DNA from 3 places in the Quadrisphaera sp. KR29 genome. Region 2 is predicted to be linked to each of the others. Evidence: predicted binding sites of a transcription regulator. Region 2 holds the regulator's gene; each other region holds the start of a gene.
What was found. Region 2 encodes LexA, which represses DNA repair genes until DNA is damaged. Its sites were predicted from a motif close to TCGAACANNTGTTCGA; they were not measured.

Region 1 (9,619 bases), on a different contig from region 2:
ACGCAGGCCGGCGGCCCCTCGGCCTACGAGGTGGAGGACCTCGCCCACGCGTTCCTGCGGCTGGAGGGCGGTGGCGTGCTGCAGCTGGAGACCTCCTGGGCGGTCTTCCGCGACCCCGTCGACCAGCTGGGCATGAGCCTCAGCGGCACCGACGGCGGCGCCGAGCTGGTGGTGCGCGGGGACACCGAGGTGCTCGGCGAGCTGCGGGTCTTCACCGACAGCCCGCTCACCGCCGACGGCGAGCCGGCCGACAGGACCGTGCCGGTCGAGCGCGGCCGAGGGCACGCCGCGGTGGTCGACGCCTTCGTCGACGTGGTCCGCGGCGACCCCGCCGCCTGGGAGGACCACGACGGGTCGCTGGCGCTGGGGCGCGCCCGGATCATCGACGCCTGCTACGCCTCGGCCCGCGAGAACAGGGAGGTCGCGCTGTGAGCGCTGCTGGAGCGGTCAGGGTGACCGTCTGGAACGAGGGCGTCCACGAGGCCCGCCAGCACCCGGAGTGGATCGGGGAGATCTACCCCGACGGCATGCACGGCGCCATCGCGGCGGGCATCACCGAGCACCTCGGCGACCGCGCGCAGGTGCGCACGGTCACGCTGGCCTCCGAGCCCGACCACGGGCTCACCGAGGAGGTGCTGGCCGCCACCGACGTGCTGCTGTGGTGGGGCCACGCCGCCCACGAGCAGGTCAGCGACGAGGTGGTCGCGCGCGTGCACCGCCACGTGCTCGCGGGCATGGGCTTCATCGGGTTGCACTCCGCGCACTACTCGAAGATCTTCACGCGGCTGCTGGGCACCACCTGCTCCCTCGCGTGGCGCAACGAGGGCGAGCGCGAGCTGGTCTGGACCACGGACCCCTCGCACCCGATCGCGCGGGGCGTGCCCAACCCGGTTGTCATCGAGAAGCAGGAGATGTACGGGGAGCCCTTCGGCATCCCCCACCCCGACGAGGTGGTGTTCCTGTCCACCTTCGCCGGCGGCGAGGTCTTCCGCTCCGGGGTGACCTACCGGCGCGGGCAGGGGAAGGTCTTCTACTTCTCCCCCGGCGACCAGGAGTACCCGGTCTACCAGCACCCGGACGTGCGCCGGGTCATCGCCAACGCCGTGCTGTGGGCCCACCGGCCCGACGTGCAGCGGCTCAGCGAGGAGCAGCTGGGCTGCACCAACCCGCCCCGCCGCTTCTGACCTCCCCGGCGCCCGTCCTGCGGCGCCGGTGCAGTTGACGCCCCTTGGCTGCCACCGACGCCCCTTCGGGCCCGCCGATGGGGCGTCGGGTGCGGGGAAGGGGCGTGGAGTGCGCGGACGGGGCGTCGAGGCGCCGGCTGGCGGATCAGCGGGTGAGGGCGTCAGCGGGCGAGGGAGGCCTCGGGGGACGACGGGGCTGCGGCCGGCGCGGGCTCGGCCGCTGCCGGGACGCGCCAGCCGCCCACCAGCAGCGCGAGCGCCGCGAGCGCGAGCCCGCCGGTGCCCACCGCGGCGAAGCCCCACGGGGCGCCGAAGCGGTCCACGGCCACGCCGGTCAGCGGGGCCCCGAACGCGTCACCCAGGGTCAGCGCCGAGGCGTGCACGCCCAGCACCAGCCCGCGCACGGTGGCGGGGGTGGCGTGGGTGAGGGCCTCCGCGGTGCCCGCCATGAGCGGGGCGCAGAACAGGCCCGTGGGCACCACCAGCAGCGCCAGCACCGGCCAGCTGCCCGCGAGGGAGACCGGCAGCGCCGTGCCGGCCAGCAGCAGCAGCACCACCAGCGGGGACGGCCTGTTCTTCATGGCCCCGAAGACGAAGCCGCCGACGAGGGAGGCCAGGCACCAGACGGCGAAGACCAGCCCGAGGTGCGGCACGGCGTCCCACGAGGTCATGACCGCCGACAGCGCCGTGTCGGTGCCGCTGACGGTGACCGTGGCGGCGGACGTCACGAGCAGCAGCGCCACCACGGGCCTGCTCATCCAGCTGCGCAGCCGCGGGCGCTCGGCGCGCTCGCCCGCAGCGAGGGTGCGGGTGAGCTCGGGGTCGCGCACCGGCGGGTCGAGGACGAACAGCGCCGCACCGGCCAGCACCACGAGAGCGGCCACCGCGGTGAGCGTGGTGGCCGCGCTGGTCGCGGTGTAGAGCGCGATGCCCGCCGCGGGGCCGACGGCGAAGCTCATCTCCACGGCCATGGAGTCGAGGGAGAAGCCGGGGCGGCGCAGCTCGGGGGTGAGCATCGCCGCGAGCGCCTGGCGGGTCACGGAGAACACCGGCAGCGACAGCAGGCCCGCGAGGAGCGCGGCGGGCAGCAGCACCGGGTACTCCAGGCGCGGCGCGACCACCCAGAAGGCGGTCGAGGCGACGGTGGTGACGGCGACGACGGGCCGCAGGCCCACCCTGTCGACGGTGCGGCCCACGAGCGGGGCGCCGACCGCGGCGCCGACGGCGAAGGCCGCGCCGAGCAGGCCGGCCAGGCCGTAGCCGTGCCCGAGGTCGAGCACCACGTGGAGGGTGAGGACGACGGGCGCGGCGGCGATCGGGATGCGGGCGAAGAGCCCGATGAGGATGACGGCGGGGACGCCGCGGCGCGCGAGCACACCGCGGTAGACGGCGAGGGACAACGACGATCCGTTCGGGTACCAGCGCCGACGGGCGCCGCGGCCGGGTCAGCACCCCGGCGGTGGGCCGGCCCGGGACGCGCGCCAGCACTCCCTACAGTGCCAGAGCCCGGCCGCTGATTCCCAGTCCCGCTGGCCCGCTCGCGTGGCGGATCGCCGGTCCACCGGCACCGGCGCCGCTGGATCCGTCGCCGTCCTCGTCCGCAGCCGGGCGCTCCGTTGCGGTTCCCGAGCCCCTCCGCACCGCAACCGGGCGCTTGACTGCGGTTCCCGGGCGCTGCGGACCGCAGCCGGGCGCCCGGTCGCGGTTCCCCGCACGGCGGCAGCGGCGCTGACCGTGCCGGGGTGGTGCCGCCGGGCCCGCCCGGCTGGACGGGCGGACCCGGCGGAGTCCTGGAGCGCTGGTCAGCGCACGGGCAACCAGACCCGCATCGGGCCGACGCCGCGGTTGGCCCACACCGCGTACGGCACGGCGGTGAGCTCGACGTCCTCACCGTCGCCGGCGGGCTCGGGGTCGCCCGCGGGCAGCCAGGTGGCGTCCGCGCCCTCGTGGCCGGCCGAGCGGCCCCGGGGGTGCAGGACGACGACCCCGCCGAGCAGGTCGTCGCGGCGCTCCGCGCCCACCGGGGCGGCCGGGTCGACGACGACGTCGTCCACGAGCACCCCGTCGGGCTGGTCGACCTGCTCGAGGGCGTACACGAGCGGTCCGCGCTCCAGGGCGACCGCGCCGCGGGCGTCGTCGACGCGGCGGTCGGCCCGCGAGAGGCGCACGTCCAGCGGCAGGTCGAGCTCGAGGACGTCGCCGGCGACCCACGTGCGGGTCACGCGCAGGTAGCTGCCGGCCTGCGGCTGCAGCTGCTCGTCGCCGACGCGCGCGGTGGCCCCGGCCGCCCAGGCGGGCACCCGGACGGACAGCGTCCAGGCGGCGGCGCCGGCGGGCTCGCCCTGCCCGACCTGGTCCACGCGGACGCGCACGCCGCCGTCCCACGGGTAGCCGGTCTCGACCGCCAGGTCGACGGGCCCGACGCCCTCGACCTGCGCGGTCAGCGCGCTCGGGGCGAACAGGTGCAGCTGCACGCCGGCGTGCCCGTCCACCGCCCCGGTGGTGGCCAGGTACCCGTCCAGGCTGGACAGGGTCCGCATGATGTTGGGCGGGCAGCAGGCGCAGTCGAACCAGCCGCGCCGCCCGTGCGCGGGGCTGCGGTTCTCGAAGGGGTGGCTGCCGTCGCGGAACTGCAGCGGGTTGACGTAGAAGTACTCGTCCCCGGACAGGGAGACGCCCGCCGGGAAGCCGTTGTGGAGCATCCGCTCGGTGGCGTCGGCGTACTGGGCCTTCCCCGTGGCCAGCAGCATGCGCCAGGCCCACTGCACGCCGCCGATGGCGGCGCAGGTCTCGGCGTAGGCCCTGTCGCTCGGCAGCTCGTAGGGGTCGCCGAACGCCTCCCAGTCCCACCGGGAGCCCAGGCCGCCGGTGATGTAGGTCTTGGTGGCCCACATGTGGGCGAACTGGCGCTCCAGGGCGGCCAGCAGCTCGGCGTCGTCGGTCTCGGCCGCGACGTCGGCGGCGCCCGCGGTGAGGTAGACCGCGCGCACCGCGTGCCCCTCCACCGTGGTGGCCTCGCGCACCCGGACCCGGTCGGAGAAGTACGTCGGCTCCTTGCCGTGGCCCTCGATGATCCCCGTGCCGCGCGCCTCGACCATCCAGCGCGCCAGCTCCAGGTAGCGCCGCTCGCCGGTCTCGCGGAACAGCTCCACCAGGCCCATCTCGACCACGGGGTGCCCGTCGACGTCGCGCACCCGGCCCTCGCCGTCGCCGAAGGTCGCGTCGAGGTGGTCGGCGAGCCTGGTGGCGACGTCGAGGAGCCCGCGCTCCCCCGTGGCGCGGCTCACGGCGACGGCGGCCTGGAAGAGGTGGCCCGCGCAGTACATCTCGTGGCTCCACGGCAGGTCGGCGTACCGCCCCCGCGTCCCGATCGAGCCGTCCTGCTCCTGCACCACCGAGTCGAGGTAGCCGTCCTCGGCCTGTGCAGCGGCCACGACGTCGGTGAGCTCGCGGATCCAGCCGAGCAGCTGCTCGCTCGGCTCGCGCCCGTGCTCCCACGCCGCGGCCTCGAGCCACTTGTAGACGTCGGAGTCCATGAAGATCGGGCCGGTGACCTGCGCCCCCTGCGGAGCGGTGCCCGCGGCGATGCGCAGGTTGGTGAGGTTGCCGGCGCTCTCCAGGCGCTCGCGGCCCGTGGGGATGGCGTTCTCGCGGTTGGCGCGCTGGCGCTGCGCCCAGTACCCCCCCGTGATGCGCGCGGCGCCGGGGGCCACGGGCTGCAGGGCCGTGGTGCCCGGGGTGGGCCGGGCCGGGCCGGCACTCGCCCCGCCTCCGGTCGGAGAGGTGGTGCGGGCGGTGGTCTGGGCGGTGGTCGTCGTGGCCACGCGGGTCCTCTCGCAGCGTCGCGGAACATCCGGAACACGTTTTCTGCCACCGTAGCCCGCGTCGCGGCCGCCCGTCGACCCCCACCGCCGCGCTACCCTCGGCCCACGCCGGCCGCTGCGGCCGGAAACGCCGGAACGCTGCTGGCCGGCAGGTTCGGACGGGCTGCTGCCAGGCGGCGGAGGGGGTGGCGTGACGAGCAGGGCGGTCCAGCGGCGCTCGGTCGCGCGCATCGTCGACGTCGCCGCGCTGGCCGGCGTGTCCCCCGGCACGGCCTCCAAGGCCCTCAACGGCACCGGCCAGCTGCGCGCCGAGACCGTGCAGCGGGTGCGCCGGGCCGCCGACCAGCTCGGCTTCACCCCCGACGGCGTCGGCCGCGCCCTGTCCTCCGGCCGCAGCTTCACGGTGGGCCTGGTCACCACCGACAGCTTCGGGCGCTTCACCATCCCGGTGCTGCAGGGCGCCGAAGACGCCCTCGGCGCCGGCGACATGGCGGTGCTGCTCTGCGACACCCGCGACGACGCCCTGCGGGAGAAGCACCAGCTGCGGATGCTGGCCAGCCGCCGCGTCGACGGGATCATCGTCACCGGACGTCGCACCGACCCGCGCCCGCCGGTCGAGGTGCCCGGACCGGTGCCGGTGGTCTACGCCTTCCAGCCCTCGGCGCGCGAGGGCGACACCAGCGTCGTCGTCGACGACGCCGGCGGCGCCGCGCAGGCCGCACGCCACCTCCTCGAGCTCGGCCGGCGCAGGGTGGGGCACGTCACCGGCTGGCCCGAGCACCACAGCGCCCGCACCCGCGCCGCAGCCGTCGCCGGTGCGCTCGGCGACGCGCTCGCCGGCGAGCCGCTCTTCGGCGCCTGGAGCGAGCAGTGGGGCCGCCAGGCGGTCGACGTCCTGCTGCGGCGCCACCCGGACCTCGACGCCGTGAGCTGCGGCAGCGACCAGATCGCCCGCGGCGCCTGCGACAGGCTGCGCGAGCTGGGGCGCTCGGTGCCCGAGGACGTCGCGGTGACCGGCGTCGACGACTGGGAGGTCATGGCGCTGGCCTGCCGCCCCCCGCTGACCACCGTGGACCTGCGGCTGGCCGAGGTGGGCCGCCGCGCCGCGCAGCTGCTGCTCGACGCCGTCGACGGCCGCGAGGTGCCCCCGCGCACCGTGCTGCCAGCGCAGCTGGTGCTCCGCGCCTCCACGCTGGGCGCCTGAGCCGCGCCCCGGGCCGGGGTCAGACCAGGGAGACCCAGCTGCTCCAGAACGCCTGCGCCACCATCACGACGACGGCGAGGTAGGTCAGGACCACCGCGACCAGGCGGTACTCCACCAGCGTGGCCGCGGCGCGGCGCAGGCCGGCGGGCACGGGGACCACACCGCGGTCGAGGGAGTCGGCGGTGGTGGTCCAGAACATCGGGATCACGGCGGCCCACACCACCATGCAGTAGGGGCACAGCGCCCTGATCTCGTACAGGCTCTGCGTCACCAGCCAGCTGATGAAGACGAAGCCGAGGGTGATGCCCACCTGCCACCCGGCCCGCACCCACCGCGGCAGAGGGGTGCCGGATAGCAGCAGCACGCCCAGCGTCGTGGCCACGGCGAAGGCGGCGATGCCGAGCAGGGGGTTGGGGAACCCGAACAGCGCCGCCTGCGGCTGGGACATCACCGAGCCGCAGGAGATGAAGGGGTTCACGTCGCACGACGGCCGGTAGCCGGGGTCGGAGGCCAGCTTGAAGCGCTCGACGGTGAGGGTGAACGCGGCCAGGAAGCCGATCGCGCCGCCGACGGCCAGGAGCAGGCCCAGGCGCCGAGGGGGCACGGGGTCGGCCGAGAGGTGCCCCTCGGCGGCGCGAGCGCCGTCGTCCTCGAGGGGGCGCGACGACGACGCGCGGGGAGCGGGCGGCCTCACGCCGCTGCGGGTGCTCATCAGCCCGCGACGCCGATGGCGGTGGCGAGCGCCTGCTGGTCAGGCGCACCGCCCTGGTCGTTCTGGAGCAGCTGGCCGTCGACGAAGACGGTGGGCGTGCCCTGCACCGTCCGCGCGCCGCTGCTGTCGGTGAGCGCGAAGGCCGCCTCGGTGCGCTCCGCCACGAAGTCGTCGTAGGTGCGCGAGGCGACGCACGTGCCGATGTCGCCGCCGGCGGACTGCGCGATGGAGACGAGCCTGCTGTCGGTCAGACCGTCGGTGCCCTCGGCCGGCTGCTCCAGGTACATGGCGGTGTTGAAGGCGTAGAAGTCGACCCCGGGCTGGCCCGCCAGGCAGAAGGCGGCGTTGGCGGCGCGCGTGGAGTACTCCGTGCCGCTCGACTGGGCGTCGAGGAAGGAGATCGGGCGGTACTCCAGCTTGGTGGCCCCGGAGTCGACCTGCTCCTTGAGCCAGGGGCCGACCGACGCCTCGTAGGCCTTGCACACCGGGCACTGGTAGTCCTGGAAGACCGTCACCGTGTGGGGCGCGTCGGCCTGGCCCAGCACCACACCGCCGTCCGCGGTGACGCCCGGGGGGGTCGCCGCCGGCTCCCCGCCGCCGGCGCGGCTGATGCCGAAGGCGACGGCACCGATCACGAGGACCAGGGCGACGGCACCGGCGGAGATGGCGAGCACGCGGTTGCGGCGCTTGGCGCGCGCCTGCGCCTCGCGCATCTGGCGGGCCTTCTCACGGGCCGCCTCGCGGCGCGCGTCCTTGGTGGTGGGCCGGTCGGGCACGGGTCGTCCTCCAGGGTGTCCGGTCGGCTCACCAGCGTACGGGCGCCACCTGGGAGGAGGCTGCGACGACGCGGCGCTGTGACCCGCCTCCCACGACGGGGGCCGGCGGACCCGAGGGGAGGGTCAGCCCAGCCCCGGCGGGGGCGTGGTCAGCGGCGTCCAGTCCGGGGAGCCGCCGCTGCTGACGACCACCACCACGCAGGCCACCAGGACCAGGGCGAGCACGGACAGCGCGACCAGGCCGCCGGTGCGCCCCGGCAGCGCCCCGCGGACCGCGGTGCGCGCTCCGCGCCGCAGCGTGCGGCTGCCCGGTCCCCACCACGCGGTCGCCGTGCCCACCGCCACCGCCGCGGCCAGCGGCAGCGCCTGCCCGGGCACGGGGGTGCTCTGCGGGGCGATGGCCCATCCCACGAGGAAGGCCGTGCTCACCGCCATCGCCGCGGGCAGCAGCAGCGCCGGCAGCGAGGCGAGCGCCGCAAGCAGCAGCTGGCCGGGCAGCGAGAGGGCGACCACGGCGCCGTCGGAGCGGCGACGGCCGCGCTCGAAGCGGCGCCGCACCACGGCCGCCACCGACCTGTCCACGGTGCGCGCGACGACCACGCCCCCGGCGACGGTCATCGCCGCCACCAGCGGCGCCACGGCCCCCAGGGCCACCACGACCAGGAGCAGCAGGAGCAGGACGGCGCCGACCGGCGAGCGCCGCGCGGCGTCCTGCTCGCCGGCGGGCGCGGGCGGCGCGGGCCGCTCGTAGCCGGCGGGCGGCTCGTAGGGCTGCTGGAGGGACTGCTGGTGGGGTGGACCGGCGCGGTGGGCGCCGTCGTAGCCCGGCGGCGGGGCCGCGAAGGGGGACGGCGGCTCCACCACCTGGGTGCGGTCCCCGGAGCGGTCCGGGACCGGTGCGGGCTGGGCGCGGCCGGTGCCGGCGGGCAGCACCCGGGTGCCCTCGGGCGCCCCGAGCGCCGCGGTCGGGGCCGAGGCGGCGGTGGGCGCGGGCGCCCGCTCGTGGGGGGCGTCGGGGCCACCGGTGTCGCGCTCCGCGCCGCGCCGGGGCGGCTCGGGCCACGGCACGGGCGCGGCCTCCGGCGGCGCGCCGGCCAGCGGCGCGGCGGCCTCGGGCATCACGGTGGTCTCCGGCAGCACCGTGGACGTCCGCCCGGCACCGGGCTGGCCGGGCGCTGCCTGCGGCGTGCTCGTGGGGCTCAGTGCGGGCGCCGCGCCCGCGGCGGGCCGGTGCAGCGGCACGGCGGTGGTGGGCGCGGCGCTGGAGCCGGTGCGCACCGGCGGCCACGTGCCGCTGTCGGGCTCGAGCAGCCCCTGCACGGCCTGGCGCAGCCGGCGCGGCGGGGGGCGGTGGGCGGGGTCGGGCGAGAGCGCTCCCCGGAGCACCCCCACGAGGTCCTCGGGGGCGCCGTCCAGGTCCGCTGCCCCCCGCCGGACGCGGGAGAGGACGGCCTCCGACGGGCCGGTGCCGAAGGGCGGGCGGCCGGTGGCGGCGTAGGCGAGGGTGGCGGCCCAGCCCCACCAGTCACCGGAGGTGGTGGGGGCCGCGCCGTCGAGGACCTCCGGGGCCAGGTAGCCCGGGGTACCCATGACCAGGCCCGCGCTGGTGAGGCGCACGTCGTCGGCGACCTGCGCGATCCCGAAGTCGATGACCACGGGGTCGCCGTCGGCGACCAGCACGTTGCCGGGCTTGAGGTCGCGGTGGACCACCCCGGCGGAGTGGATGGCGGCCAGGGCGTCGCCGAGGCCCAGGCCCAGGCGCCCCAGGCCGGCTCCCGACAGCGGTCCCTCCCGCTCGACCAGCACGTCCAGCGGCGGCGCGGGCACGAACTCGGTGACGACGTAGGGCTGGTCGGCATCGGGGTCGGCGTCGAGGACCTCGGCCACGCGCGGGGAGCGGACCCGCTGCAGCGCGTCGA
Region 2 (9,619 bases):
CAGGCTGATCGCGCCGTGTGATCATGCAGAAGACCCGCAGGGCCGGCCACCGGGTGCGGGTCTTCTGCATGATCACCCCTCCATCGGTGAGGCCGGGGGGTGTGGACGAACGCCGGAGGGCGTCGGTGGCGCTGCGTAGGGTTGCCCGGTGCCCACGCCACCCCGAGCCGCGGAGCCCGCCGACCTCCTCGAGGCCGCCGTCCAGGCCCTGGGCGGGGCGCCGCGGGAGGGCCAGCAGCAGATGGTCGCCGCCGTCGCCCAGGCGGTGCGCTCGGGCAGGCACCTGCTCGTGCAGGCCGGCACCGGCACCGGCAAGTCGCTGGGCTACCTCGTGCCGCTGGCGGCGCACGCTGCCGAGACGGGGACGCCGGGCGTGGTCTCCACCGCCACCCTCGCGCTGCAGGCGCAGGTGGTCGACAGGGACCTGCCCCGGCTGAGCGAGGCCCTGCGCCCGCTGCTCGGGCGGGAGCTCACGTGGCAGACCGTCAAGGGCCGCGCCCACTACGTGTGCCGCCAGAAGCTGCTCGGCGGCTTCCCCGAGGACGAGCCCGAGGCCCTGCCCGGCATGGAGCTGGTGGGCGGCGCCGAGCGCGCCACCGACCGCCGCGCCCCGTCCTCGCCGACGGCCACCAGCCAGCTCGGCCGGGAGGTCGCGCGCCTGCACCGCTGGGCGCAGGACACCGAGACCGGCGACCGCGACGAGCTGGTGCCCGGCGTCTCCGAGCGCGCCTGGCGGCAGGTCTCCGTCAGCTCGCGCGAGTGCCTGGGCGCCACGCGCTGCCCGGTGGCCGAGGAGTGCCACGTCGAGCTGGCGCGGGCCCGGGCCAAGGAGGTCGACGTCGTCGTCACCAACCACGCGCTGCTGGCCATCGACGCCGTCGAGGACGTGCAGCTGCTGCCCGAGCACGACGTCGTCGTCATCGACGAGGCCCACGAGCTGGTCGACAGGGTCACCTCCGTGGCCACGGGCTCGCTGTCGGCCTCCGCGGTGGCGCAGGCGGCCACCACCGCCCGCCGCCAGGGCGGCCTCGACCCGACGTCGGCCGAGCGGCTGCGCGTCGCCTCCGACGACCTCGGCGCCGTCCTGGAGGAGGCCCCCGTCGGCCGCTTCCCCCGCGGCCTGCCCGAGGGCGTGCGGCTGGCCGTGGCGGGCGTGCGCGACGCCGCCCGCGAGGCCCTCTCGGGCCTCAAGGGCGAGGGCGGGCAGGGCGCCAAGGACGACGACGGCGAGGCGGCGGCCGGCAAGCAGGTCGCCCGCGCCGCGCTGAGCGAGGTCTTCGACGTGGCCGAGCGGCTGGTGGAGGTGGGCCCCGCGGGAGACGCTCCGGGAGAGGACGTCGCGTGGCTCGAGGCCCCCGGTGCGTGGCGGCGCGACGAGGAGCCCCGTCCCCGCGTGCTGCACGTGGCGCCGCTGTCCGTGGCGATGACGCTGCGCGAGCACCTCTTCGGCGGCTCCACGGTGGTGCTGACCTCGGCGACGCTCACCCCCGGCGGCAGCTTCGACGCCGCCGCGGGCGCGCTCGGCCTGCAGGGCGCCGGGGCGCCGCAGTGGACCGCCCTCGACGTCGGCAGCCCCTTCGACCACGCCCGGCAGGGCATCCTCTACGTCGCCAAGCACCTGCCCCAGCCCGGCCGCGAGGGCCCGGCCCCCGAGGTGCTGGAGGAGGTCGAGCAGCTGGTGGTCGCCGCCGGCGGCCGCGCGCTGGGGCTGTTCTCCTCCCGCCGCGCCGCCGAGGCCGCCGCCGAGGCCCTCGGCGACCGGCTCGCCCAGCACGGCATCTCCGTGCTCTGCCAGGGCGACGACACCGTGCCCAACCTCGTGCGCGAGTTCGCCGAGGACCCCCGCACCTGCCTGTTCGGCACGCTGACCCTGTGGCAGGGCGTCGACGTGCCGGGCCCGTCCTGCCAGCTGGTGGTCCTGGACAGGATCCCCTTCCCCCGCCCCGACGACCCGCTCGCCTCCGCCCGCGCCGAGGCCGCCGACAGGGCGGGCGGCAACGGCTTCATGGCCGTCTCGGCCACCCACGCCGCCCTGCTGCTCGCCCAGGGCGCCGGGCGGCTGCTGCGCAGCACCTCCGACCGGGGCGTGGTGGCGCTGCTGGACCCGCGCCTGGCCACCAAGCGGTACGGGTCCTTCCTGCGGGCGAGCCTGCCGCCGCTGTGGCCGACCACCGACAGGGAGGTCGTGCTGGGGGCGCTGCGCCGCCTCGACGCCGCAGCCAGTGATCAAGAGGCGAAGGTCACCGAGCCTGCCTAGCGTCGCGGCATGAGCGAGCAGACCACCGTCCAGGACGCCACGGCCACCGCCGTGGCCGGCAGCGTCAAGACCTCCGACGGGGTGCTGGAGGCCCAGACCCAGCTCGCGGGCGAGGCCGCCGGTGACCGCACCACCCCCGAGCACCTCATGGCCGCGGCCACCGCCGCGTGCCTGCAGCAGTCGATCGGCATCGCCGCCTCCACGCAGGACGTCGACGCCAGCGGCGCGCAGGTCACCGCGCACGTCGTCCTCACCACGGCCGAGGAAGCGGGCTACACCTCGCACATCACGCTCGAGGTCAGCGGTCTCGCCGACGACGTCGCCGAGCGCGTGCTCGAGCAGGCCCAGCAGATCTGCCCCTTCACCAAGGCCCTGGCCGGCTCCGACCTCACCGTGAAGCTGGCCGCCTGAGCCGCGCTGGCAGACTCGCGGGCGTGGCGCAGCAGCAGGGTCCGGGGCCGGACTGGGACCTCGTCGTCGTCGGTGCCGGGCCCGCCGGCTCCGCCGCGGCGCTGGGAGCCCTGCACCAGCGCCCCGGCGCCCGGGTGCTGCTGCTCGACAGGGCCGACTTCCCCCGCGACAAGGTCTGCGGGGACGGGGTCGCCCCCCACGCCCTCGACGTGCTCGAGACCGTCGGCGTCACCGGCCTGCTCGACGACTGGCCGGTGGCGCCGCGGCTGCGGATCTCCGTGGTCGGGGCGCCCGGTGTGCCCGTGGTCGAGGAGGCGATGACCCGCCCGGCGCAGGTGGTCCCGCGCGCCGAGCTCGACGCCCGCCTCGTGCGCGCCGCCGCCGAGCGCGGCGCGGTGCTGCGGCGCGGGCGCGTGCGCGACGTGCTGCAGGACGGCGGCGGCGCCGGCGTCGTGCTCTCCGACGGCGAGGTGGTGCGCGCCCGCGTGGTGGTGGGCGCCGACGGCGCCCACTCCGAGGTGCGCCGGGCCCTGGGACCGGCGGCCGTGCCGCCGCAGCGGCGGGGGACGACGGCGATCGCCGTGCGCGCGTACGCCCCGGTGCGCCCCGAGCACGACGGCGTGCAGGTGCTGGCCTTCTCCCAGGACACCGACAGGCCCAGCTACGCGTGGTCGTTCCCCGTGGGCGACGGACGCGCCAACGTGGGGTTCGGGCAGCTGGTCGGCTCGCGCTCCTCGGCGGGGGCCGCACCCACGCGGGCGCGGCTGCTGGAGCGCCTGGAGGAGCTGCTGCCCGGCACGGCGGAGGGCGCCGAGCAGGTCGCCGGGCACCCGCTGCCGCTCTCGACGGGGCGCAGCTCGGTGTGGTCCGTGGGGAGCGTGCTGCTGGTCGGCGACGCCGCGAGCCTGGTCAACCCGGTCACGGGGGAGGGCATCTACTACGCCGTGCTGTCGGGGGTCCTGGCCGGCCGCGCCGCGGTGGGGGGCAGGCCCTACGCCGAGGCGCTGCGGGCCGCCCTCGGCAGCCACCTGCGCCACACCGACCTGGCGGCGCGCCTGGTGCGCAGCGACACCCTGCTGCACGCGGCGCTGCGCGCCTCCGCCCGCGACGCCGGCGTCTTCGACGACGTCGCCGACATCGGCCTGGCGCGGGGCCGCCTGACCCCCCGCGTGCTGCGCGGGATGGGTCGAGCTCTGCTCGCGGGCTGACGCCGGCTCTGCTCGCGGGCTGACGCCGGCGCCGCCCGCCTGCTGATCGTCTCGCGCGCCGGCGCCACCTGCGCCACGGTGAGCGGCATGTCCACCCGCGACGACGCGGCAGGCCACCGCGGCACCCCGTCTGACCACGGCTCCGGCGCGTCCCGCGCGTCCGGCGCCACCGGCACGTCGGTCCTGGAGCCCTTCCGGGGCTCCCGGCTGTCGGTCCCCGAGGTGCGGGAGATGCCGCGACCGCCGTCGCGGTGGCTCCCGCTCATCGGCCCGGGCATCATCGCGGCGGGCGTGGGCCTGTCCAGCGGCGAGTTCGTGCTGTTCCCCTTCATCGCCTCCCAGGTGGGGCTGGTGTTCGTGTGGGCCGCGCTGGTGGGCGTGGTCACCCAGTACTTCGTGACGATGGAGATCGAGCGGTACGCCCTGGCGACGGGGGAGACCGCGGTCACCGGCTTCAGCCGGTTCTGGCCGCACTGGGGCCTGGTCTTCGCGATCCTCACCTACGGCGCCAACCTGTGGCCGGGGTGGGCCACCAGCTCCGCCACGCTGATCAGCTTCCTGACCGGCGGCACCCCGCGCTTCATCGCGATCGGCCTGCTGGTGGCCATCGGCCTCATCCTCACCCTCGCCCCGGTGGTCTACGTGGCGCTGGAGAAGATCCAGATGGTCAAGGTGGCCGCGGTGCTGCTGCTCCTGGTCGTCGGGGCCTTCGCCGCCATCACCGCCACGGCGTGGCGCGACGTGCCGACCATCGTCACCGAGGCCCGCTTCCCCGCGGCCGAGCTCGGCTTCGCCACCCTCTTCGGCGCCATGATCTTCGCCGGCGCCGGCGGGGGGCAGAACCTCGTGCAGTCCAACTGGATCCGCGACAAGGGCTTCGGGATGGGCCACTACGTGCCGCGCCTGCAGAGCCCGGTCACCGGCGAGCCCGAGGCGGTGCCCAGCACGGGCTACGTCTTCAGGACCGAGGGGCCCGAGGGCGAGGAGAACCTGCGGCGCTGGCGCGGCTGGTGGCGCTTCGCCAACGTCGAGCAGCTGAGCACCTTCGTGGCCATCACCGTGGTCTCCATCTTCTTCACCTCGCTGCTGGCCTACTCCACCGTCTTCGGGCTGGAGGACCTGCCGAACGACATCCAGTTCGTCAGGGTCGAGGGCGAGCAGCTGGCCGAGGCGGTGGGCACCTGGTTCGGCGTCTTCTTCTGGATCATCGGGGCGTTCTCGCTGTTCGGGGCCGCGCTGGGCATCACCGACTACACCAGCCGGATGGCCGCCGACGTGCTCAAGACCAGCTACCTCAAGACCGCTGACGAGAGCCGCATCTACTTCTGGCTCACCTGGGGCCTGGTGGTCATCGGCTGCACGGTGCTGCTGGTCGGCTTCGACCAGCCCATCGCCCTGGTGGTCGTCTCCGCCACCGTCGGCGGGCTCATGATGACCATCTACTCGGCGCTGCTCATCGCCACCAACCGCAAGCTGCTGCCGGCGCCCCTGCGCGTCAAGGGCGTGCGGCTGGTGCTGCTCGTGCTGGCGATCCTCATCTACGGCACGGCGACCGTGCTGACGATCGGCCAGCAGGTCAGGAACCTCACGGGCGGCTGAGCCGCCCGGTGCGGGTCACAGGGAGCGCAGCACCGTCACGACGCGGCCCAGGACGGTGGCGTCGGTGCCGTCGATGGGGGAGTAGGCGGCGTTGCGCGGCATGAGCCAGACCCGTCCGTCACGGCGCTGCAGCACCTTCACCGTCGCCTCGCCGTCGATCATGGCGGCGACCACCTCGCCGTTCTCGGCGACGGGCTGGCGGCGGACCACGACGTAGTCGCCGTCGCAGATGGCCGCCTCGACCATGGAGTCACCGACCACCCGCAGCGTGAACAGCTCCCCCTCGCCCACCAGCTGGCGGGGCAGGGCGAAGACGTCCTCGACCTCCTGCTCGGCCAGCACGGGAGCGCCGGCGGCGATGCGCCCGACCAGCGGGACGAGGGCGGTCTCCTCGCTCTCGGGCGCCGCCTCGGCCAGGGCCGGGGTGCGCGCGACGTCGACCACCTCGATGGCCCGCGGGCGGTTGGGGTCGCGCCGCAGGTAGCCCTTGCGCTCGAGGGTGACCAGCTGGTGGGCGACGCTGCTGGGGCTGTGCAGCCCGACGACCTTGCCGATCTCCCGCATGCTCGGCGGGTAGCCCCGGCTGGCGACGGAGTCGCGGATGGTGTCCAGGACGGCGCGCTGGCGGCTGGTCAGGTCGTCAGCGCGGCTGGGGGAGCCCTTGCGGGCGGTCGTCGCCACGGACGCAGCGTAGTGGATCGGTGACGCCGCATCAAACACGCGTTCGACGCGCGGTGCGCCGCGGCGGACCCGGCGGCGGCGGACCTCGTAGTGTGCCGTCGTGCTGCCCCAGGAGACGCCGCCGCTGTCGCGGGTCGAGGTCAACGGCCTCAACGTCATCGACGAGTCCGAGCGGCGGGGCAGGCCCTCGAGCCTGTTCTGGCCGTGGTTCGCGGCCAACGTCTCGGTCTTCGGGATCAGCTACGGCGCCTTCGTGCTGGGCTTCGGGGTCAGCTGGTGGCAGGCGCTGCTCGCCGGCGTCGTCGGCGTCGTCGCCTCCTTCCTGCTGTGCGGCCTCGTGGCCCTCGGCGGCACCCGGGCCTCCGCGCCGACCATGGTCGTCTCGCGCGCCGCCTTCGGGGTGCGCGGCAACCGGCTCCCGTCGGCGATCAGCTGGGTGCTCACCGTGGGCTGGGAGACGGTGCTCGTCTCCCTGGCCGCGCTGGCCACCGCGACCGTCTTCACCACCCTGGGCTGGGGCGGCGGCGCGGTGACCAAGGGCGTCGCCCTGCTCGTCGTCGTCCTGCTGGTGGTCGGCGCCGGCGTCCTCGGCTTCGAGGCGATCATGAAGCTGCAGACCGTCATCACCGTGGTCACCGGCGTCCTGACGGTCGTCTACCTCCTGCTGAGCACCGACCTGGTCGACTGGGGCGCCGTCACCGCCACGCCCAGCGGGTCGGCGCAGGCCCTCATCGGCGCGACGGTCTTCACCATGACCGGCTTCGGGCTCGGGTGGGTCAACGCCGCCGGCGACTACTCCCGCTACCTGCCGCGCCACTCCTCCCGCCCCGGGGTGGTGTGGTGGACCACCCTGGGCGGGGCCGCGGCCCCCGTGGTCCTGCTGTGCTTCGGGGTGCTGCTGGCGGCCTCCTCGGCGGACTTCTCCGCCGCGGTGGCCTCCGACCCCATCGGCGCCCTCGCCGCGGGGCTGCCCACGTGGTTCCTCGTGCCGTTCGCGGTGGTCGCCGTGCTGTCGCTGGTCGGCGGGGCGGTGCTGGACATCTACTCCTCCGGACTGGCGCTGCTGTCCCTGGGCCTGCCCGCCCCGCGCTGGGTGGCGGCCCTGGTGGACGGCGCCCTCATGGTCGCCGGCGCCGTCTGCGTCGTCTTCTTCTCCGCCGACTTCCTCACCCCCTTCCAGGCCTTCCTCATCACCCTGGGCGTGCCGATCGCGGCGTGGGCGGGCGCGGCGATCGCCGACCTGGTCCGCCGCTCGGGCGCCTACGACGACTCCGCCCTCTTCGACCCCGCGGGCCCCTACGGCTCGGTGCGCTGGGGCCCGGTGGCCCTGCTGGTGCTCGCCACGGCGGTCGGCTGGGGCCTGGTGGTCAACACCGGCGCCGGGTGGCTGGCCTGGCAGGGCTACCTGCTGGGGCCCCTGGGCCTGGGCGGGCGCGAGGGCGACTGGGCCTACGCCAACCTCGGGGTGCTGGTGGCGCTGGTGCTGGGCTTCCTCGGGCAGCTGCTGCTGACCCCGTCCACCCGCGGGGCGGGGGCGCTCACCCGCCGGTGACCCCGCCGGTCACCCCACCCGCGACCTCGCCGGTCACCTCGCCGGTGACCAGGGCCCGCAGCCGCGCCAGCGGCAGCTTGGGCGTGCGGTCCTCGGACAGGAGGCCGTTGGCCTCCTGCAGCGTGTCGGCCAGCTGCGTGTAGCACCAGCCGGCCAGGGCGCCGTTGGCCAGGCAGGCGTTGGCCGCGCCCAGCAGGTCGCCCAGGCGGCGGGCGAAGTCCTCGGCGTCGGCCGCGGTGGAGTACCCCCAGGTCGCGCCCTCCGGGCGCGAGCCGCCGTCCACGGGCGGGGTGAAGCGCACCCCGCCGAACTCGCTGAGCACCAGCGGCCGCTCGGCGTCGGGCAGCTCGCCGGTCCGTGCGCCGCCGGCCACCCGCAGGCGCCGCCCGTTGGCCGTCACCCGGGGCGACGGCGACGACGGCGCGGGCACGCCCACCAGCGCCGCCACGGCCTGCGGTGAGCCGTAGCGCGCCAGCAGGTCCGCCCCCGTGTCGGTGTAGTCGTGCACGGTCCACAGGTCGGAGTCGGTGTGCTCCCACCCGTCGTTGCTGATGACCGGCCGCGTCGGGTCCAGGGCCCGGGTGAGCGCGGCCAGCGCCGTCGCGTACGCCCTCTCGCCGGGCTGCACGGCGACGTCCTGCACGCCCCAGCTCTCGTTGAGCGGCACCCACGCCACCACGCTGGGGTGGCTGGCGTCGCGGCGGACCACCTCCAGCCACTCCGCGGTGAGCAGGGAGACCGCCCGGGCGGTGTGGGCGTAGGCGTTGGCGGTCTCGGCCCACACGGTGATGCCGAGCCTGTCGCACCAGTGCAGGAAGCGCGGGTCCTCCACCTTCTGGTGGACGCGCACCGAGTCGAAGCCGAGGTCGGCGACCAGCTGGGCCTCCCGGCGCAGCCTGTCGGCGCTGGCCGCGAGGTGGGTGTCGGGCCACCAGCCCTGGTCGAGCACGGACCGCAGCTGCCGGGGGGTCCCGTTGAGCAGCAGCTGCCCGGCGCCGACGGACACCGAGCGCAGCCCCAGGTAGCTGGCCACGGCGTCCAGCTGCTCGCCGGGGGAGCCGGGCGGGCCGGCCAGCAGCCGCACCTGGGCGTCCACGAGGTGGGGCTGCTCGGGGTGCCACAGCAGCGCCTCGCGCTCCTGGCCGTGCCGCAGCAGCGGCACCGCGAGGCAGGCCTCGACCAGGGGCCCGCCGCGCTCGTCCGGGCCGGGGACGGCGACCACGGCCTCGGCGAGCACCCGCTCGCCGTCGTCGTCGCCGTCGGGGGAGCCGAGGGCCAGGCGCACGGCCAGGGACACGGGCCCAGGCGGCAGCGAGGACAGCTCGGCGACCAGGTGGACCACCGCCCCCGGCACGTCGGCGCGCCAGGTGAGGTGCTCGATGCTCACCGCGGGGACGACCTCGGCCCACACCGTCTGCCAGATGCCGGAGGTGCGGCGGTACCAGATGGCGTGGGGGGCGTCGTGCCAGTCCTGCTTGCCCCGCGGCAGCTCCGGGTCGCGGGCGTCGTCGACGGCGCGGACCACCAGCACGTGCTCGCGGTCCAGCAGGTCCGAGGCGGCGGGGTCGAGGAGCTCGGTGACGTCGGCGGAGAACGGCGTCTGCCCGCCGGTGTGCTCGGCCACGAGGTGGCCGTCGAACCACACCCGCGCGGCGTGGTCGACAGCGCCGAAGCGCAGCACCAGGCGGGAGCCGCCGGCGAGGTCCTCCGCGCCGGCGACGTCGCGCAGGCGCAGCCCGCGGCGGTACCACAGCTCAGCGAACGGGCCCTGCTCGCCGACGCCGGAGGCCTCGCTCTCCGGGGGGTAGGGGACGACGACGTCGCGCTCGAAGCCCGTGCGGTCGGCCAGGTCCGTCCTGCGCCACAGGCCTCGCGGGGCGGGGGCGCCGGCGGGCACCAGGCCCAGCTGCC
Region 3 (9,619 bases), on a different contig from region 2:
GGAGCGCGCCCGCCGCGTGAAGCGCCGGGCCAGGGCGACGCGGATCGGGGGGACCACCACGCCCTCGGCTGCCAGCTGCGCCCGCACCCGGCGCCGCGTGACCAGCACCCCCGTCACGCCCACCGCCCACACGACGTACTGCACGCTGAAGGCGGCGCGGAAGTCGCCCAGGGAGTAGTCGCCGCCGGTGAGGTCGAGCACCACGCCCACGGCGAGCACGGTGAGCAGGCTCGCCACGAAGCCGCCGACGTTGACGATGCCGGTCGCGGTGCCCTGCCGGTCGGCGGGGTTGAAGGTGCGGGCGTAGTCGAAGCCCACCATGGACCCCGGTCCGCCGCTGGCCAGGGCCAGCACGAGCAGCCACAGCAGCCACAGCGGCGCCGGACCGGGCCAGGCGAGCACGGCGGTCCAGGCGGCGGCGTTGCCGGCCACGATGGTCAGCACGAGCCACGACCGCCGCAGGGGGTGGCGGGCGACCAGCACCCCCAGCAGGGGCCCGGCCACCAGCCCGGCGACCACGTAGGACGTGAACAGCGCGCTCGCGGTGGCGCGGGGCAGGCCCTCCCCGCGCTCGAGGAACGGGAAGCCCCACATGAGGACGAAGACCGTGCCGGGGAACTGCGTGGCGAAGTGGCTCCACAGCCCCAGGCGGGTGCCGGGGTGGCGCCAGGCGCGCACCAGGTCGCGCCCGGCCTTGGACCAGCTCAGCGCCGGCCCGGAGGCGGTGCGCACCCCCGGGGCGTCGCGGACCACCAGGGCCACCAGGACGACGGCGAGCACGCCCAGCGCCGCCGTGGAGGCGAACGCCGGCGCCCAGCCCGGTCCGGACAGCAGCGCCACCAGCGGCACCGCGGACAGCACCTGGCCCAGCTGGCCCAGCAGCCCCGTCAGCTGCGTGATGACGGGCGCCTGGCGCGCCGGGAACCAGGCGGCCACGAGCCGCAGGACGCTGATGAAGGTCAGCGCGTCGCCGGCGCCGACGAGGACGCGGCCCAGCACCGCCAGGGGCAGCGAACCCCCGAGCGCCAGCACCAGCTGGCCGGCCGCCATGAGGAGACCACCGGTGACCACCAGGCGCCGGGTGCCGAACCTGTCCAGCAGGACTCCGGCGGGCACCTGCAGCAGGGCGTAGACGAGCAGCTGCAGGACCGTGAACGCCGAGACGGCGGCGGCGGTGGTGCCGAAGCGCTCGACAGCGGCCAGGCCGGCCACCCCGAAGGAGGTCCGCTGCAGCACCGCGACCACGTACGCCGCGACGCCGACGCCCCACACCAGCCACGCCCGCACACGGCCAGTCTCACGGGTCGCCGCCGACCGGTGGCCGGGTGCCCTGCGACGACGACCGCCGGCCGTCGCAGCGCGACGACCGGCGGTCCGTGCTCGGGCGGCGCGGCCCGGAGGCCGGCCGGTGCCTCAGGAGGCCTGGTAGGTGAGGCAGGCGGCGGTGTCCGAGCCGCTCGCCCCGGCTCCCACGCGGATGGAGCTCGCGGTGCACTCCAGGTCCCTGTTGAAGGTGCAGTCGCTGCGCGAGCACGCACCCACCTGCGCCACCACCTTGTCCAGCCCGCCCTTGGTGCTCAGCGGGATGAAGGTGCCGCAGTCCGCGGAGCCGTCAGCCGAGCCGACGGTGATCGCGAAGGCGTGGCACCCGTCGTGGTTGTAGGAGCAGCCGGCGACGGTGCACTCGGTGACGGCGGGCATCTCGAGCGTGGCCACGGTGACCTCCAAGGCGTGGGACGGGGATATCCGGGTGCTCACACCATAAAGGTGGAAGGCCCGTTCCGCGAGCACGTCGTCGCAGGTCAGCGCCCGTTCGCGATAGTCAACGAGGCCGTTCCGATATTCGGTGAGGCTTGCCTCACCGATATGAGGAGAGCCTTTCCTGACCGCCTCGGCGACCTCCGCCGCTGCCGCGCGCACCGGCGGGCGAGCCCGCGCGGGAGCGGCCGGAGCTGCGCCGGGAGGACGAGCCGCGGGCGGCTCCGCCCGCGCGCGCCGGCGGGGCGGCGGGCGCCGGGGGCGCCGGCTCGACGTGGGGGGCCACCTCGCCGGTGAGCTCCACGACCACCGGCGAGGCCGGCGTCGTCCGCTGGTGCTGCGCCGCGCTCACGCGCGCCTGGCGCATCATCGTGGCGACCTCCCGGGCCTGCTCGGGCAGCACGACCGTCACGACGTCCCCGCCGGAGCCGGCGCGCGCGGTGCGCCCGGAGCGGTGCAGGTAGGCCTTGTGCTCGGTCGGCGGGTCGACGTGGACGACCAGCTCGACGTCGTCGACGTGGATGCCGCGGGCCGCGATGTCGGTGGCGACCATGACCTTGACCTCGCCGGAGGTGAAGGCGTCCAGGTTCCTCACCCGGGCGTTCTGGGAGAGGTTGCCGTGCAGGTCCACGGCGGGGATGCCCGACGCGGTCAGCTGCTTGGCCAGCTTCTTGGCCTGGTGCTTGGTGCGCAGGAAGAGCACGCGGCGGCCGGTGCCGGAGGCCAGGTGGCGGACGACGTCGGTCTTGGCGGCGGCGTCGGCCACGTGCAGCGCGTGGTGCGTCATGGCCGGCGGCGGGGCCGCGGCGCTGTCGACGGAGTGCGTGAGCGGGTCGACCAGGTACCGCTTGACCAGGACGTCCACGCCGTTGTCCAGCGTGGCCGAGAACAGCAGCCGCTGCCCGCCGCGCGGCGTGGCGTCCAGCAGGCGCTTCACCCCGGGCAGGAAGCCGAGGTCGGCCATGTGGTCGGCCTCGTCGAGCACCGTCACCTCCACGCCGTCCAGCGTGAGCTCGCGCTGGCGCAGGAGGTCCTCCAGGCGGCCGGGGCAGGCGATGAGCAGGTCGACGCCCGCGGCCAGGGCGGTCACCTGCCGGCCCTGCGGCACGCCGCCGAAGACGACGGTGGTGCGCAGCCCGGCGGCCTGGGCCAGCGGCTCGACCGTGGCGGCGATCTGGGTGGCCAGCTCGCGGGTGGGGGCGAGCACGAGGCCGCGGGGGCGCCGGGGGGTGCGCGGAGCGGACCCGGCGGCGACGCGGGCGACCAGCGGCAGCGCGAAGGCGATGGTCTTCCCCGACCCGGTGCGGCCGCGCCCCAGCACGTCGCGGCCGGCCAGGGTGTCCGGCAGCGTGGCGGCCTGGATGGGGAAGGGGTCGGTGACGCCGCGGGCCTCCAGTGCCGCGACGAGCGGCGCGGGGACGCCGAGGGCGGCGAACGAGGCGCCGGCCGCGGTCGCGGCCGCAGGGGCCGGTGCCGGCGGTGCAGCGGGCGCGGGGGTGGCCGGCGCCTCGGCGGGCCGAGCGGCGCGCGGTGCCGGCGGCGCGGTGCGAGGTGCCTGCGGCGCGGCTGGCGGCAGGGAGCCTCCGGCCAGCGAGCCGGGCGCCAGGGAGCGGGAGCCGGGGACCGCGGCCCGCGCGGCGGGGCCCTGGCCGCCGCCGCCGCGTCCTCGGCCGCCGCGGCGCCGTCGGCGCTGGTCGCCGCCGCCGTCGCCGGAGGAGGCGCCGGCCGGACGGCCGGGGGTGGTGTGACCGGGAGTGCTGTGGCCGGGGGTGCTGTTCCCGGGCGTGTTCGTGGGGGGCACGGTTCGCGTGTTCCTCTCGGGCCGCGGCGCGCTCGTGCGCGGCGCAGGCCTGTCCCGCGCTGGAGCCTCGGCTCGGCGCTGGTGGCTGGCCACCTCCCGCCGGGGCGTCACGCCGGCGCGGCGCGGGAGGTGATCGGGTGGGCGGTCCGCTGCGAGCCTCGGGCTCGGCGCGTCGGACGCTGCCGCGCACCCCCAGTGTGCCCCATCGGCGCGGCGCCCCTGACGCGACACGCCACATGCGTCACACGTGGAACACCAGTAACACGCAGCACCCGGCCGGACGGGTCCCTGGTGTCGCGGTCACCACACTGGCGGGTCAGCGGCGGAGAGGGAGGCGTCGTCGACGGCGAAGGTGCGCACGCGCCCCACGCCGGTGTGCGGCCCCTCGAAGCGGACGGTGACCCGCCCCACGCCGGACCCCTGCACCCACCCGGCCCCGTGCTCGTCGTGGAGCACGTCCTGACCGGGCCGCCAGGACACCGCCGCGGGGCTGGAGCTGCCGGCCCCCGGCGGCTCCGCTGCCTCCGCAGCAGCGCCAGCGTCGTCGTCGGCGGCGTCGGCGGCGTGGTCGGCGTCCTGGTCGGCGTCCTGGTCGGCGCGGCGCTGGTCTCCGTGGTCCTCCTCGGGGTCGGCGGGCGCCAGGAGGTCGGCGAGCAGGTCGCCCTGCACCGGGTCGTCGAGACCCTCCAGAGCGCCCACCAGGCCCGACACGCCCACGCCGAGCAGGCGCAGGCCACCGGTGGTGTCGATGGCCGCGAGCAGCGGCAGCGCCGCAGCGGTGATCTCCTCCGCGCTCGCCACCCCGGCGCTGCCGGCCGCCGTGGTCGCCGAGCGCGCGAGCGTGGAGAAGTCGTAGCGCCGCGCCTTGACGGTCACCGTGCGGCCCCGGAGGCCGTTGGCCAGCAGCCGCTCGGCCACCCTGGCGGCCATCCGCGCGAGCTCGGCGGAGAGCGCGGCCCTGTCGACGACGTCGGTGGCGAAGGTCTCCTCGGCGCTCACGGACTTGGCCTCGCGCTGGGGCACGACCGGCCGCGGGTCCACTCCGTGCGCGGCGGCGTGCAGCGCGGTGCCCGCGGCGCGACCGAGCACGGACACGAGCTCGCGCTCGTCGGTCGCGGCCAGCTGGCCGACCGTGGTCACGCCCAGCGCCGCCAGGCGGGCCTCCGTGGCGGGCCCGACGCCGGGGAGCGCCCTCACGCCCAGGGGGGCCAGCACCGAGCGCTCCGCACCCGCCGGCACGACGAGCAGCGCGTCGGGCTTGCGCAGGTCCGAGGCCACCTTGGCCACCAGCTTGCTGGTGCCGATCCCGACCGAGGCCGTCAGGCCCACCTCCTCGCGGACCCGCTCGCGGAAGGCCACGGCCGCGGCGAGCACGCCGTCGTCCTCGGGGCCGGTGGAGGAGGCCGTCAGGTCGACGTAGGCCTCGTCCAGGGACAGCGGCTCGAGGAGCCCAGGAGGTCCGGCGAGGTCGGCCAGCAGCGCCATCACCCGCGCCGAGGCCGTCCGGTAGGCGGGGAAGCGCGGGGAGAGGTAGGCGGCCCAGGGGCACGCGCGGCGGGCCACCGCGGTCGGCATCGCCGACCCCACCCCGAAGGCGCGAGCCTCGTAGGACGCCGTGGCCACGACCCCCCGCCAGGCGGTGCCGCCGACGACGACGGGCTTCCCGCGCAGGGAGGGCTTGTCGCGCTGCTCGACGGCGGCGTAGAAGGCGTCGAGGTCGACGTGCAGCACCGTCCGGTGCCCACCGTGGTCGGAACTGTGCGCTGCGTCGCGCACTGGTCCGTCCGGGTGCACCTCACGACGGTACCCGCAGCGGCTCCTCCAAACGTTCTCCCAAAAGCGCCCACGGACGCACACCGCCTCCGTAGGTTGTGGGCGAACGCCCGGTCGACCCGCTGCAGGGTCCGGGCCCAGGAGCACCGTCGACACGGAGGTCACCCGTGAGCCGCACCGCCCGCCACCGCGCCCAGCCCGAGCCCAGCCGCATCACGCGTCGCGCGCTCGGCGTCGCCGCCACCGCGGCGGTGGCCGTCGCCCCCGTCGTCGCCGTCGCCGCCCCCGCCTCGGCCGCCAGCGGTGACACGTGGAACCGCCTCGCCCAGTGCGAGAGCACCGGCAACTGGAAGATCAACACCGGCAACGGGTACTACGGCGGACTGCAGTTCTCCGCCAGCACCTGGAAGGGCTTCGGCGGCGGCCAGTACGCCTCCCGCGCCGACCTGGCCAGCCGCGAGCAGCAGATCGCCACCGCGGAGAAGGTCCTCGCCGCGCAGGGCTGGGGCGCCTGGCCCGCCTGCTCGCGCAAGCTGGGCCTGTCCGCCGCGGACAAGGCCGGGTCCGCCGGCGCCGCGCCCGCTGCCGCTCCGGCACCGGACGTGACCGCCGACCGCGCGCCGCAGGCGTCGCGCTCAGCGGCTCGCGCGGGCGGCTCCTACACCGTGGCGCCCGGAGACACGCTCGCCAAGATCGCTGCCGCACAGGGCACCTCGTGGCAGGCCATCTACTCGGCCAACGCCTCCGTGATCGGCAGCAACCCCCACCGCATCTTCGTGGGACAGGTCCTCTCCGTCTGACCTGCGGCGAGGACCTCCGCTACGGGGAGTCACAGTCATGTCATGCACGGGGTCTTTTCGACACTCTCGGTGATGTGTGTCAGTCTCGTGGCCGATGACCTCCTCCACCAGCGCCCCGGTCCGAAGCTCCCGCCGCCGCCTGCTCGCCCTCGCGGCAGCAGCCTCCCTGGCAGCAGCCCCTCTGGTGGCCCTGTCCGGGACCAGCGCCCAGGCCGCCTCGGCGAGCACCTGGGACCGGCTCGCCGCCTGCGAGAGCACCAGCAACTGGTCGATCAACACCGGCAACGGGTACTACGGCGGACTGCAGTTCTCCGCCAGCACCTGGAAGGGCTTCGGCGGCGGCCAGTACGCCTCCCGCGCCGACCTGGCCAGCCGCGAGCAGCAGATCGCCGTGGCCGAGGAGGTCCTCGCGGTGCAGGGCTGGGGCGCCTGGCCCTCCTGCTCGGCGAAGCTCGGCCTGACCGCCGCGGACGAGGCTGGCTCAGCCGCCGCTGAGGTCGCCGGCTCGCGCGAGGCCCCGGCGGCCTCCCGCTCCTCTGAGCGCACCACGAGCTCGGGCAGCTACACGGTCCAGGCCGGCGACACCCTGTCGAGCATCGCCACCTCTGCCGGCACCAGCTGGCAGGCGCTGCACGCCGCCAACGCCGCCGTCATCGGGGCGGACCCCGACCGCCTGCGCGTCGGCGCCGTCCTGGCCGTCTGACCCGTCCCGACCGCGACCACAGGGGCGCGTCCGCCGCGGCGGACGCGCCCTTGTCGCATCCCCGGTGCCCCGTCCGCGGGACGGCGGGGTCCGCACGTCAGGGCCGGGAGCCCCAGCACCGCCCGAGCACGCGGACCGAGCGTCGCCCCGGGCGGAGGACCGTGCCGTCCTCGCTCCTGACCCTTGTCCGGCTGTGACCCGCGTCACTACCCTGGGCGCTCTGTCCACTCCTCAGGAGGTGGCGGTGGCGCAGCAGGGAGACCTGTCACTCCTCGGCGACCCGGCGGTCGACGTCCTGCTCAGGTCCAGGGTGCCAGCGCGCCTGGCGTACACGTGGCACGACGGCACCCCGCGGGTCGTCCCGATCTGGTTCCACTGGACCGGGGAGGAGCTGGTCTTCGGCTCGCCCGCGCGCGCCCCGAAGGTCCGGGTCCTGCGGGAGCGGCCAGACGTCGCGGTGACCATCGACACCGACGTCTGGCCCTACCAGGCCCTGTCACTGCGCGGCAGGGTGCACGTCGAGGTGCTCGACCACGTGGTGCCTGAGTACGAGCTCGCCGCGGTGCGCTACTCCGATCCCGAGCAGGGCCGCGCCTGGGCCGACAGCCTGCGGGACCGGCCGATGGCCCGCATCGCCCTCACCCCCAGCTGGGTGGGGCTCATCGACTTCGCGGCGGGGCGGGTGCCGAGCGCCCTCGGCGGCTGACCGCACACCCTGCTGGCGCGGACGGGTCTGCGGGGTCAGCCGGTGGCCATGTCCACGAAGCGCGAGTAGTGGCCCTGGAAGGCCACGACGATCGTGTCGGTGGGTCCGTTGCGGTGCTTGGCGACGATGAGGTCGGCCTCCCCCGCCCGCGGGCTCTCCTTCTCGTAGGCGTCCTCGCGGTGCAGCAGGATGATCATGTCGGCGTCCTGCTCGATGGCGCCGGACTCGCGCAGGTCGGCCATCGCCGGGCGCTTGTCGGTGCGCTGCTCCGGACCGCGGTTGAGCTGGGAGATGGCGATGACCGGCACCTCGAGCTCCTTGGCGAGCAGCTTGAGCGCCCGCGAGAACTCCGAGACCTCCTGCTGGCGGCTCTCGACCTTCTTGCCGGAGGTCATCAGCTGCAGGTAGTCGATGACGACGAGCTTGAGCCCGTGCTGCTGCTTGAGCCGGCGACACTTGGCCCGGATCTCCATGAGCGTCATGTTGGGGCTGTCGTCGATGAAGAGCGGGGCCTCGCTCACCGCGCCCATGGTGCGCGCCAGGCGGGTCCAGTCCTCCTCCCGCATGGTGCCCTTGCGCATGTTCTGCAGCGGCACCTTCGCCTCGGCGGACAGCAGGCGCATGGTGATCTCGGTCTTGCCCATCTCCAGGGAGAAGACGACGGCGGGCATGTTGTTCTTGATCGCCGCCGACCGCAGGATGTCGAGGCCGATGGTCGAGTTGTGCGTGGGCACCATCGACCTGGTCGCGAGGTAGAGGTGCGACGGGTGGTCGACCTCGATGCAGCGCACCGGCACGCTCGGCACGGGACGCACCTCGACGACGAGCCGGTGCTGCCGCGCCTGCGCTGCACCTCGAGCGCGCTTGCGCTCCAGTGAGAGGTCACTGCGACGGAAGTCCGCGACTCCGCCGTCGAGGACGACGTGGCGGTGCGCCTCGTCCAGGGTCGCCCGAGCACCCAGGGAGCTGGCGAGCTCGGCGGCGACGGGCGAGAAGGGCCGTCCTGAGGGCAGGAGGAGCTCCCCGGACGGTCCGGGCGCCCCCCAGACGTCGGCGATGCCGGCGAGGAGGTCCCGGCGCTGGGCGACCGATCCGCGCAGGAGGACGTCCACGGCGTCGTCGAGCTCCCCGCTGATGCCGTCAGGGTCGACGCCGTCACCCTCGACGAGCGCCAGCACCTGCAGGGGCAGCGCGCAGCCGCGCGCGGCCCACAGAGCACCGACCGCGTACGGGTGCGCCACCGGGACGTCGGGCAGGGCCACCGGCCGTGTGACGCTGACGCTCACCGAGGAGCCGGCTGTCCACCGGGCCGCGAGCTGCTCGGTGGTGAGGGGCGTCTGCGGCGACTCGCGGACGACCCACTGGTGCTGGGCGTCGGCGACGACGGTGGTCCCGTCGTCGAAGACCACCTCGTAGCAGGGGCGGTCGACCATGACCTCGGTCGCGGCGACGACGCGGGTGGGGCTGCCGTCGGCGGCGATGACGTCATCACCGACGCGGACCTCGCCCATGGTCGTCCAGCCGGTGGGCGTCGGGAGGGGCGTGTCGAGCGCCAGGGCCTTCCCGATGGCCGGGCGCGCGGCGATGACGATCATCTGCCCGCCGTGCAGGCCGTTGGTCAGCGCGTCCAGGTCGGCGAAGCCGGTGGGGACGCCGATCATCCCGTCACCGCGGTGGCTGGACGCCTCGATCTCGTCGATGGTCGCCTCGATCGTGGCGCCCAGCGGCACGTAGTCCTCGGTCTGGCGCTGGTCGGTGACCGCGTAGACCTCCGCCTGCGCGGTGTTCACCAGGGCGTCGACGTCACCGCCCTCGGCGGCGTACCCGAGCTGGACGATGCGCGTGCCGGCCTCGACCAGGCGCCGCAGGACGGCGCGCTCGCGCACGATCCGGGCGTAGTAGCCGGCGTTGGCGGCCGTGGGCACCGAGGAGATGAGCGTGTGGAGGTAGCCGGGGCCGCCGACCCGCCCGATGTCGCCCTTGCGGGTCAGCGTCGCGGCGACCGTGACCGCGTCGGCCGGCTCCCCGCGGCCGTAGAGGTCCATGATCGCGTCGTAGACGAGCTCGTGCGCGGGCCG

Region 1: ACUN9U_RS12670 (glycoside hydrolase family 127 protein) is a predicted target of LexA. The motif match lies at 5,039-5,054, and genes of this name have one in related genera.
Region 3: ACUN9U_RS05005 (LysM peptidoglycan-binding domain-containing protein) is a predicted target of LexA. The motif match lies at 5,435-5,450, and genes of this name have one in related genera.

Annotation. Positions count from the first base shown of each region.
Region 1 is NZ_JBQXXG010000013.1:19,786-29,404, forward strand. It holds gene ACUN9U_RS12655 (Gfo/Idh/MocA family protein) at 1-432, shown strand, start outside; gene ACUN9U_RS12660 (ThuA domain-containing protein) at 429-1,184, shown strand; gene ACUN9U_RS12665 (MFS transporter) at 1,346-2,584, opposite strand; gene ACUN9U_RS12670 (glycoside hydrolase family 127 protein) at 2,987-5,008, opposite strand; gene ACUN9U_RS12675 (LacI family DNA-binding transcriptional regulator) at 5,199-6,212, shown strand; gene ACUN9U_RS12680 (vitamin K epoxide reductase family protein) at 6,232-6,924, opposite strand; gene ACUN9U_RS12685 (DsbA family protein) at 6,924-7,700, opposite strand; gene ACUN9U_RS12690 (protein kinase domain-containing protein) at 7,824-9,619, opposite strand, start outside.
Region 2 is NZ_JBQXXG010000006.1:101,430-111,048, reverse strand. It holds gene ACUN9U_RS07400 (DUF559 domain-containing protein) at 1-21, shown strand, start outside; gene ACUN9U_RS07395 (ATP-dependent DNA helicase) at 149-2,257, shown strand; gene ACUN9U_RS07390 (OsmC family protein) at 2,267-2,668, shown strand; gene ACUN9U_RS07385 (NAD(P)/FAD-dependent oxidoreductase) at 2,692-3,876, shown strand; gene ACUN9U_RS07380 (Nramp family divalent metal transporter) at 3,964-5,475, shown strand; gene lexA (transcriptional repressor LexA) at 5,491-6,300, opposite strand; gene ACUN9U_RS07370 (purine-cytosine permease family protein) at 6,257-7,708, shown strand; gene ACUN9U_RS07365 (glycoside hydrolase family 2 protein) at 7,695-9,619, opposite strand, start outside.
Region 3 is NZ_JBQXXG010000004.1:87,994-97,612, forward strand. It holds gene ACUN9U_RS04985 (MFS transporter) at 1-1,287, opposite strand, end outside; gene ACUN9U_RS04990 (DUF1540 domain-containing protein) at 1,414-1,716, opposite strand; gene ACUN9U_RS04995 (DEAD/DEAH box helicase) at 1,859-3,559, opposite strand; gene ACUN9U_RS05000 (DNA polymerase IV) at 3,860-5,290, opposite strand; gene ACUN9U_RS05005 (LysM peptidoglycan-binding domain-containing protein) at 5,500-6,132, shown strand; gene ACUN9U_RS05010 (LysM peptidoglycan-binding domain-containing protein) at 6,227-6,835, shown strand; gene ACUN9U_RS05015 (pyridoxamine 5'-phosphate oxidase family protein) at 7,080-7,541, shown strand; gene dnaB (replicative DNA helicase) at 7,577-9,619, opposite strand, start outside.